Regions from separate parts of the Streptomyces sp. NPDC046261 genome, predicted to be linked through region 2. Evidence: riboswitches for the same ligand, from Rfam matches in the RefSeq annotation. Region 2 holds a riboswitch; the other holds the start of a gene.
What was found. Region 2 has a riboswitch for S-adenosylmethionine ahead of ABZ956_RS10420 (aminotransferase class V-fold PLP-dependent enzyme). Riboswitches for the same ligand answer to the same signal wherever they lie in the genome.

Region 1 (3,394 bases), on a different contig from region 2:
GTGCCCGATCCGCAGGTCCGGGCGGCGCTCGCGCAGCAGCCCCGGGACGAGCGTCAGGTGGTAGTCCTGCACCAGTACGGAGGCGCCCTCCGCGGCCTCCTCGGCGATCGCGTCCGCGAAGGCGGTGTTGTACGCCTCGTACGCCGCCCACTCGGCGCGGAAGCCGGCGTCGAAGGAGGGCTCCAGCGGGGTCTGCCAGAGCATGTGGTGGACGAACCACAGCACGGAATTGGCCACGCCGTTGTAGGCGGCGGCGAAGGTCTCCGGCGCGATGTCCAGCATCCGCACCTGGAGGCCGCCGGTGTCGGCCGCCGCGAGTCTTCGGCCCGCGCGCCCGGCCGCCTCACGGTCGCCCGCGCCCAGCGCGGCACACACCCACACGGCCGCCGCCCCCTCGGGGTCCCGCCCGATCTCGCTCAGCCCGGAGACCAGACCGCCGCCGCCCCGCCCGGCCACGAGCGAGCCGTCCTCGCGCAGCTTGTACGAGACGGGCCCCCGGTTGGAGGCCACGACGATCGGCGCGGCGGCGATCGGCGCGGCGGCGATCGGTACGTCCGGCGTGTGCTCAGCGACCATGACCGCAGCCTTGCCCCTGAGGGAACCGCTCAAACGTACGCTTACGCGGCGCGCCGCCGTGCGTACTCGGGTATGCCGGCCATCGGCGGCCGCTCCTCGGTGTCCACCGCGTACGTGCGCGGCACGAATCCCCGCTCCGTGCGCTCGAACTGGGTGAGCGCCGGGCGCACCAGATGGCCGCGCGCCAGCCGCAGCTGGGCGGTGCGGTAGATGGCGGCGGCCATACGGCCCAGGGCGCGGCCGTCCTGGTGCCGGTGCACCCGCACCCCGACGTCCACCTGGGCCAGCGCGTCCAGCCCCACCGTGTGCAGCGCGTCCACCAGCAGGCCCAGCTCCACGCCGTAGCCCACCGGGAACGGCAGTCGCTCCAGCAGCGAGCGGCGGGCCGCGTACTCGCCGCCCAGCGGCTGGACGAAGCCCGCCAGCTGCGGCCAGTGCAGGTTCAGCAGCGGGCGCGCCACCAGCTCGGTCACCCGGCCGCCCTGGCCGGAGACCTCGCCCAGCGGACGGTCGTACATGCCCTTGACGAAGTGCACGTCGGGGTCGGTCAGCAGCGGGCCGACGATGCCGGAGACGAAGCCGGCGGAGAAGTCCTTCAGGTCCGCGTCGATGAAGCAGACGATGTCACCGGTGGTCGCCAGCAGCGACCGCCACAGCACCTCGCCCTTGCCGGGCAGCGCGGGCAGCCGCGGCAGGACGTCGTCGCGGTGCACCACGCGCGCCCCGGCCGCCGCCGCGACCTCGCCCGTACGGTCCGTCGAGCCGGAGTCCAGCACCACCAGCTCGTCCACCAGCGGCACGGCCTCGGACATCAGCTCCCGGCGGATCGTGGCCACGATGGCCCCGACCGTGGCCTCCTCGTTCAGCGCCGGCAGCACGACGCTGACCGTGGTGCCGGTTGCGGCCTTCGCGGCGAGGAGCCGGTCGAGCGGGCGGTCTGCCGCGGACCAGGACCGCCGGGCCAGCCAGCGCTCCACCTCTTCCAGCACGTGTGCCACTCCTTGCGTCTGCGCGTCCTGTGACGCATCTCGCGGTGCGGACGGCCCTCTCAAGCGGCCATCCCTTCCGTTACAGTCTTGAACAACGCGGACGGCCGCCCTATGTCGGGGTCGTCGTGCGGACAAACGCCTGGGCCCCGCCCAGTGCCATACCGCTCATCCAGAGGGGCAGAGGGACACGGCCCGTTGAAGCCCCGGCAACCCTCCAGCCGGTCTCGGTCACACGACGCGAGGCTCCCGGCGGGGAAGGTGCCAAATCCGTCTCGTGGTGACGTCCGCCGCGAGGAAGATGAGGAGAAAGGGCCTCGCCTCCATGGCTGTGCAAGCCGTTGAAAGCGTTACTACTTCCGTAGCCTCCCCCGCCTTCGGTCCCGCCGTGGCGCTCTCCTGCCGCGAGTGCGGCGAGCGCTGCGACCTCGGTCCGGTCTTCGCCTGCGCCGTCTGCTTCGGGCCGCTCGAGGTGGCCTACGAACTGCCCGCCGGCGACCCGGAGGAGCTGCGCCGGCGCATCGAGGCCGGACCCGCCAGCATCTGGCGGTACGCCCCGCTGCTGCCCGTCCCCGCGGACGTCGCCGGCAAGCCGAACCTCAACCCCGGCTTCACCAAGCTCGTCAAGGCCGACAACCTCGCCCGCGAACTGGGCGTCACCGGCGGCCTGTACGTCAAGGACGACTCCGGCAACCCCACGCACTCCTTCAAGGACCGCGTCGTCGCCATCGCCGTCGAGGCCGCCCGCGCCTTCGGCTTCACCACCCTCTCCTGCTCCTCCACCGGCAACCTCGCCGGCGCGGTCGGCGCGGCGGCGGCCCGCGCGGGCCTGAAGTCCTGCGTGTTCATCCCGCACGACCTGGAGGCCGGCAAGGTCGTCATGGCCGCGGTCTACGGCGGCGACCTCGTCGGCATCGAGGGCACCTACGACGACGTCAACCGCTTCTGCTCCGAGCTCATCGGCGACCCGCTGGGCGAGGGCTGGGGCTTCGTCAACGTCAACCTGCGCCCGTACTACGGCGAGGGCTCCAAGACGCTCGCGTACGAGATCTGCGAGCAGCTGGGCTGGCGGCTGCCGGACCAGATCGTGGTGCCGATCGCCTCGGGCTCCCAGCTGACGAAGATCGACAAGGGGCTCCGGGAGCTCATCGCGCTCGGGCTGGTCGAGGACCGCCCGTACAAGATCTTCGGCGCCCAGGCGGAGGGCTGCTCGCCGGTCTCGCGGGCGTTCAAGGACGGGCACGAGGTCGTACGGCCGGTGAAGCCGGACACCATCGCGAAGTCCCTCGCCATCGGCAACCCCGCGGACGGACCGTACGTGCTCGACATCGCACGGCGGACGGGCGGCGCCGTCGAGGACGTCACCGACACCGAGATCGTCGACGCCATCAGGCTGCTGGCCCGGACGGAGGGCATCTTCGCGGAGACGGCGGGCGGGGTGACGGTGGGCGTCACCCGCAAGCTGATCGAGGCGGGGGTGCTCGATCCGGCGCTGACCACGGTCGTGCTCAACACGGGGGACGGGCTCAAGACGCTCGACGCGGTGGCGGCGGGGCCGACGGCGACGATCCGGCCGTCGCTGGAGGCGTTCCGCGCCGTCGGCCTCGCCGGCCGCTGACAGCACACGACTTCGTTCCCACGTCCCCCAGCTTTCACCAGAGGTGATCCCATGAGCGTCAGCGTCCGTATCCCCACCATCCTTCGCACCTACACCTCCGGCCGGGCCGAGGTCAGCGCCGAGGGCGCCACCCTCGCCGAGGTCATCGCGTCCCTGGAGGCCGACCACCCCGGAATCGCCGCCCGTGTCCTCGACGAGAGCGGCAAGCTGCGCC
Region 2 (3,394 bases):
CGCATGGACGGGGCTCTTCGCTGTCCCCGGTCGTCGATAGGCTGGACCCGGGCCTCCACCTGGCCCTGTGGACACGAGAGACCACCAGGAGTGTGGACCATGAACGTTGCGACCCCGGCAGGCGGCGAGCGCTCGGTGGCCCTCTCCTGGCCCCGCGTACTGGACGCCCTGCTCGCCGGCACCGATCTCAGCTCGGACGACACCGCCTGGGCCATGGACCGGATCATGCGCGGCGAGGCGACGAACGCCCAGATCGCGGGCTTCGTGGTGGCCCTGCGGGCCAAGGGGGAGACGGTCGCCGAGATCTCCGGCCTGGTGCGCGCGATGTACGCGCACGCCAATCTGATCGAGGTGCCCGGCCCCAGCGTGGACATCGTGGGCACCGGTGGCGACGGCGCCAAGACCGTCAACATCTCCACCATGTCCTCGATCGTCGTCGCCGGCACCGGCGCCAAGGTCGTCAAGCACGGCAACCGCGCGGCGTCCTCCGCCAGCGGCGCCTCCGACGTGCTGGAGAAGCTCGGGGTCAATCTGGACCTCACCCCGCGCCGGGTGGTGGAGGTGGCGCAGGAGGCGGGCATCACCTTCTGCTTCGCCGTGAAGTTCCACCCCGCGCTGCGGCACGTGGCGGCCGCCCGCCGCGAGCTGGGCATCCGTACGACCTTCAACGTGCTGGGCCCGCTGACCAACCCCGCCCGGGTGCGCGCCCAGGCCACCGGCGTGGCCGACGCCCGGATGGCGCCGATCCTGGCCGGCGTGCTGGCCGAGCGCGGCTCCTCGGCGCTGGTCTTCCGCGGCGACGACGGGCTGGACGAGCTGACCACCACGGCGACCTCGCGGGTGTGGATCGTGCGGGACGGCGCGGTGCGCGAGGAGCGCTTCGACCCGCGGGACGTGGGCATCGAGCTGGTGCCGGTGGAGGCGCTGCGGGGCGCCGACGCCTCGTACAACGCGGACGTGGCGCGGCGCCTGCTGGCCGGCGAGAAGGGCCCGGTGCGTGACGCGGTGCTGCTGAACTCGGCCGCCGCGCTGGTGGCGTTGGAGCCGACGGACGCCCCGCTCGCCGAGCAGATCCGGGCCGCGATGGAGCGGGCCGCCCAGGCGATCGACTCCGGGTCGGCGCGGCGGGCGCTGGAGCGGTGGGTGGCGGCCAGCAACGCCTGACGTCTCGCCCCGCGGGACGACGGTTCCGCGGGGCGATCCGTGTGTGCCATACTCCTGGCCAGGTCACGAGCGACAGCGATACGGCCCCGGCTTGCTGTCCGGCAACCCTCCTTCCGTGGCGGGGTGCCCCGGGTGATGACCAGGCCGCAGGCAGTGAGGTCTGCGGCAAGCGCGGATCCCTCACCAGGGGTCCTGGTTGTCGAGGGAGATCTTTCCGTGATTCAGCGAATGCGCTAGGGCTCGAAGAGCCCCTCTTCCGCGCACCCTTCTTCCCTTCCCGCGCCCGCCCTCGTCATGGCCGCGCGGTGGAATTCGCCTGCCTCTTACGGGAGTTTCGCCATGTCCGTCGTCACCCTCGCCGTCGATCCCTCGCTCTGCGCCCCGCTGCCCGTCCTCGGCGCCGACGTCCGCGTGCCGCTCGTCACCGGGGGCGAGGTGACGTACGCGGCGCTCGACTACGCGGCCAGCGCGCCCGCCCTGCAACGGGTGTGGGACGACGTCGCCGCGTACGCGCCCTACTACGGCAGCGTGCACCGGGGCGCCGGGTACCTCTCGCAGCTGTCCACCGACCTGTTCGAGAACAGCCGGGCGGCCGTCGCCGACTTCCTCGGCTGCCGCGAGGGCGACCAGGTCGTCTTCACCCGCTCCACCACCGACTCGCTCAACCTGCTGGCGGCCGTACTGCCCGCCGGTTGCCGGGTGTTCGTCTTCGAGACCGAGCACCACGCCGCCCTGCTGCCCTGGCGCGGCGCGCGGGTCACCTACCTGGACGCGCCGCGCAGCCCGGGCCAGGCCGTGCGGACGCTGGAGCGGGCGCTGGCCGACCGCGACCCCTACGGGCCCGCCCTGGTGTGTGTGACCGGGGCCTCCAACGTGACGGGCGAGCTGTGGCCCGTGCGGGAGCTGGCGGCCGCCGCCCACGCGCACGGCGCGCGCATCGTGCTGGACGCCGCGCAACTGGCCCCCCACCACCCCGTGGACATCGCCGGGTTGGACGTCGACTGGGTCGCCTTCTCCGGCCACAAGCTGTACGCGCCGTTCGGCTCCGGCGTCCTGGCCGGGCGCGCCGACTGGCTGCGGGGCGCCGAGCCGTATCTGGCGGGCGGCGGCGCGAGCCGCGCGGTGGCCCGCCGGGCGGACGGCGGCGTGGACGTGGAGTGGCACGACAGCGCCGCCCGGCACGAGGCGGGCTCGCCCAACGTCATCGGCGCCTACGCGGTGGCCGCCGCCTGCAGGGCGCTGACCGAGGCCGGCTTCGACCGGCTCGTGGCGCGCGAACGGCACCTCGTGGACCGGGTGCGGGCGGGCCTGGCCGCGGTGCCCGGGGTGCGGGTGCTGTCGCTGTTCGGCGAGGACGCCCCGCGCGTGGGCGTCATCTCCTTCGTCGTGGACGGCTGGAACAGCTCGCACTTCGCGGCCGCGCTGTCGGCCGAGTACGGCATCGGGGTCCGCGACGGGCTGTTCTGCGCCCACCCGCTGGTACGGACCCTGCTGGGCGGCGAGCCGGACGCGCCGGGGGAGTGCGGCGCCCCCGACGAGGGGCAGTCGCTCAACGCCATCCGGGTCAGCTTCGGCGCCGGCACCCCCGACGAGCACGTCGAGCGGTTCGTACGGGCCGTGGGGGAGCTGGTGGCCAACGGCGCGCGGTGGATCTACCGCACCGAGGGCGGCCGCTGCGTGCCCGACACCTCGGCCTGACCTGCGCGCCCCACCGGTGGGGTCAGTTGTCCAGGCCGATGGCGAAGGCCGCTTCCAGGTCGTGCTGCGAGTAGGTGCGGAAGGCGATGTGCGTCTCGGTCGAGGCCACGCCGGGCACCTTGCTGATCCGGCCCGGGATCACGTCCGCGAGGTCGTCGTGCCGGGCCACCCGCACCATCGCGATCAGGTCGTGCGCTCCGGTGACGGAGTAGACCTCGCTGACGCCCTCCAGCGCGGCGATCTTCTCGGCGATCTCGGGGATCCGGTCCACGTCGGTCTTGATGAGCACGATCGAAGTGATCACGTCGGCTTGTCTCCTTCGGTGGACCTGGCTGCGCCCTTCACTCTAGCCGCAGCCGTCCGATGGACCCAGGCGAAGCCGAAGCCGAGCGAAAAGCCCAGGACATGGGCCAGATAGGCGACCCCTGGCCGGCCGGCCTCCGTCCCCGTGGCGAGCCACTGCAGAACGAACCAGAACAGCAGTACGGCCCAGGCGGGGAAGCGCAGCGGCAGGAAGAAGAGGAAGGGGAAG

Region 1: linked by a shared signal. The riboswitch ahead of thrC (threonine synthase) and the one ahead of ABZ956_RS10420 (aminotransferase class V-fold PLP-dependent enzyme) in region 2 are both predicted to bind S-adenosylmethionine.

Annotation. Positions count from the first base shown of each region.
Region 1 covers NZ_JBEYZU010000009.1:137,509-140,902, forward strand. The annotation lists gene ABZ956_RS18620 (trehalose-6-phosphate synthase) at 1-576, opposite strand, end outside; gene ABZ956_RS18625 (glucosyl-3-phosphoglycerate synthase) at 618-1,565, opposite strand; SAM riboswitch class I at 1,728-1,870, shown strand; gene thrC (threonine synthase) at 1,888-3,180, shown strand; gene ABZ956_RS18635 (MoaD/ThiS family protein) at 3,232-3,394, shown strand, end outside.
Region 2 covers NZ_JBEYZU010000004.1:231,344-234,737, reverse strand. The annotation lists gene trpD (anthranilate phosphoribosyltransferase) at 100-1,164, shown strand; SAM riboswitch class IV at 1,226-1,342, shown strand; gene ABZ956_RS10420 (aminotransferase class V-fold PLP-dependent enzyme) at 1,504-2,862, shown strand; gene ABZ956_RS10415 (Lrp/AsnC ligand binding domain-containing protein) at 2,885-3,166, opposite strand; gene ABZ956_RS10410 (rhomboid family intramembrane serine protease) at 3,163-3,394, opposite strand, start outside.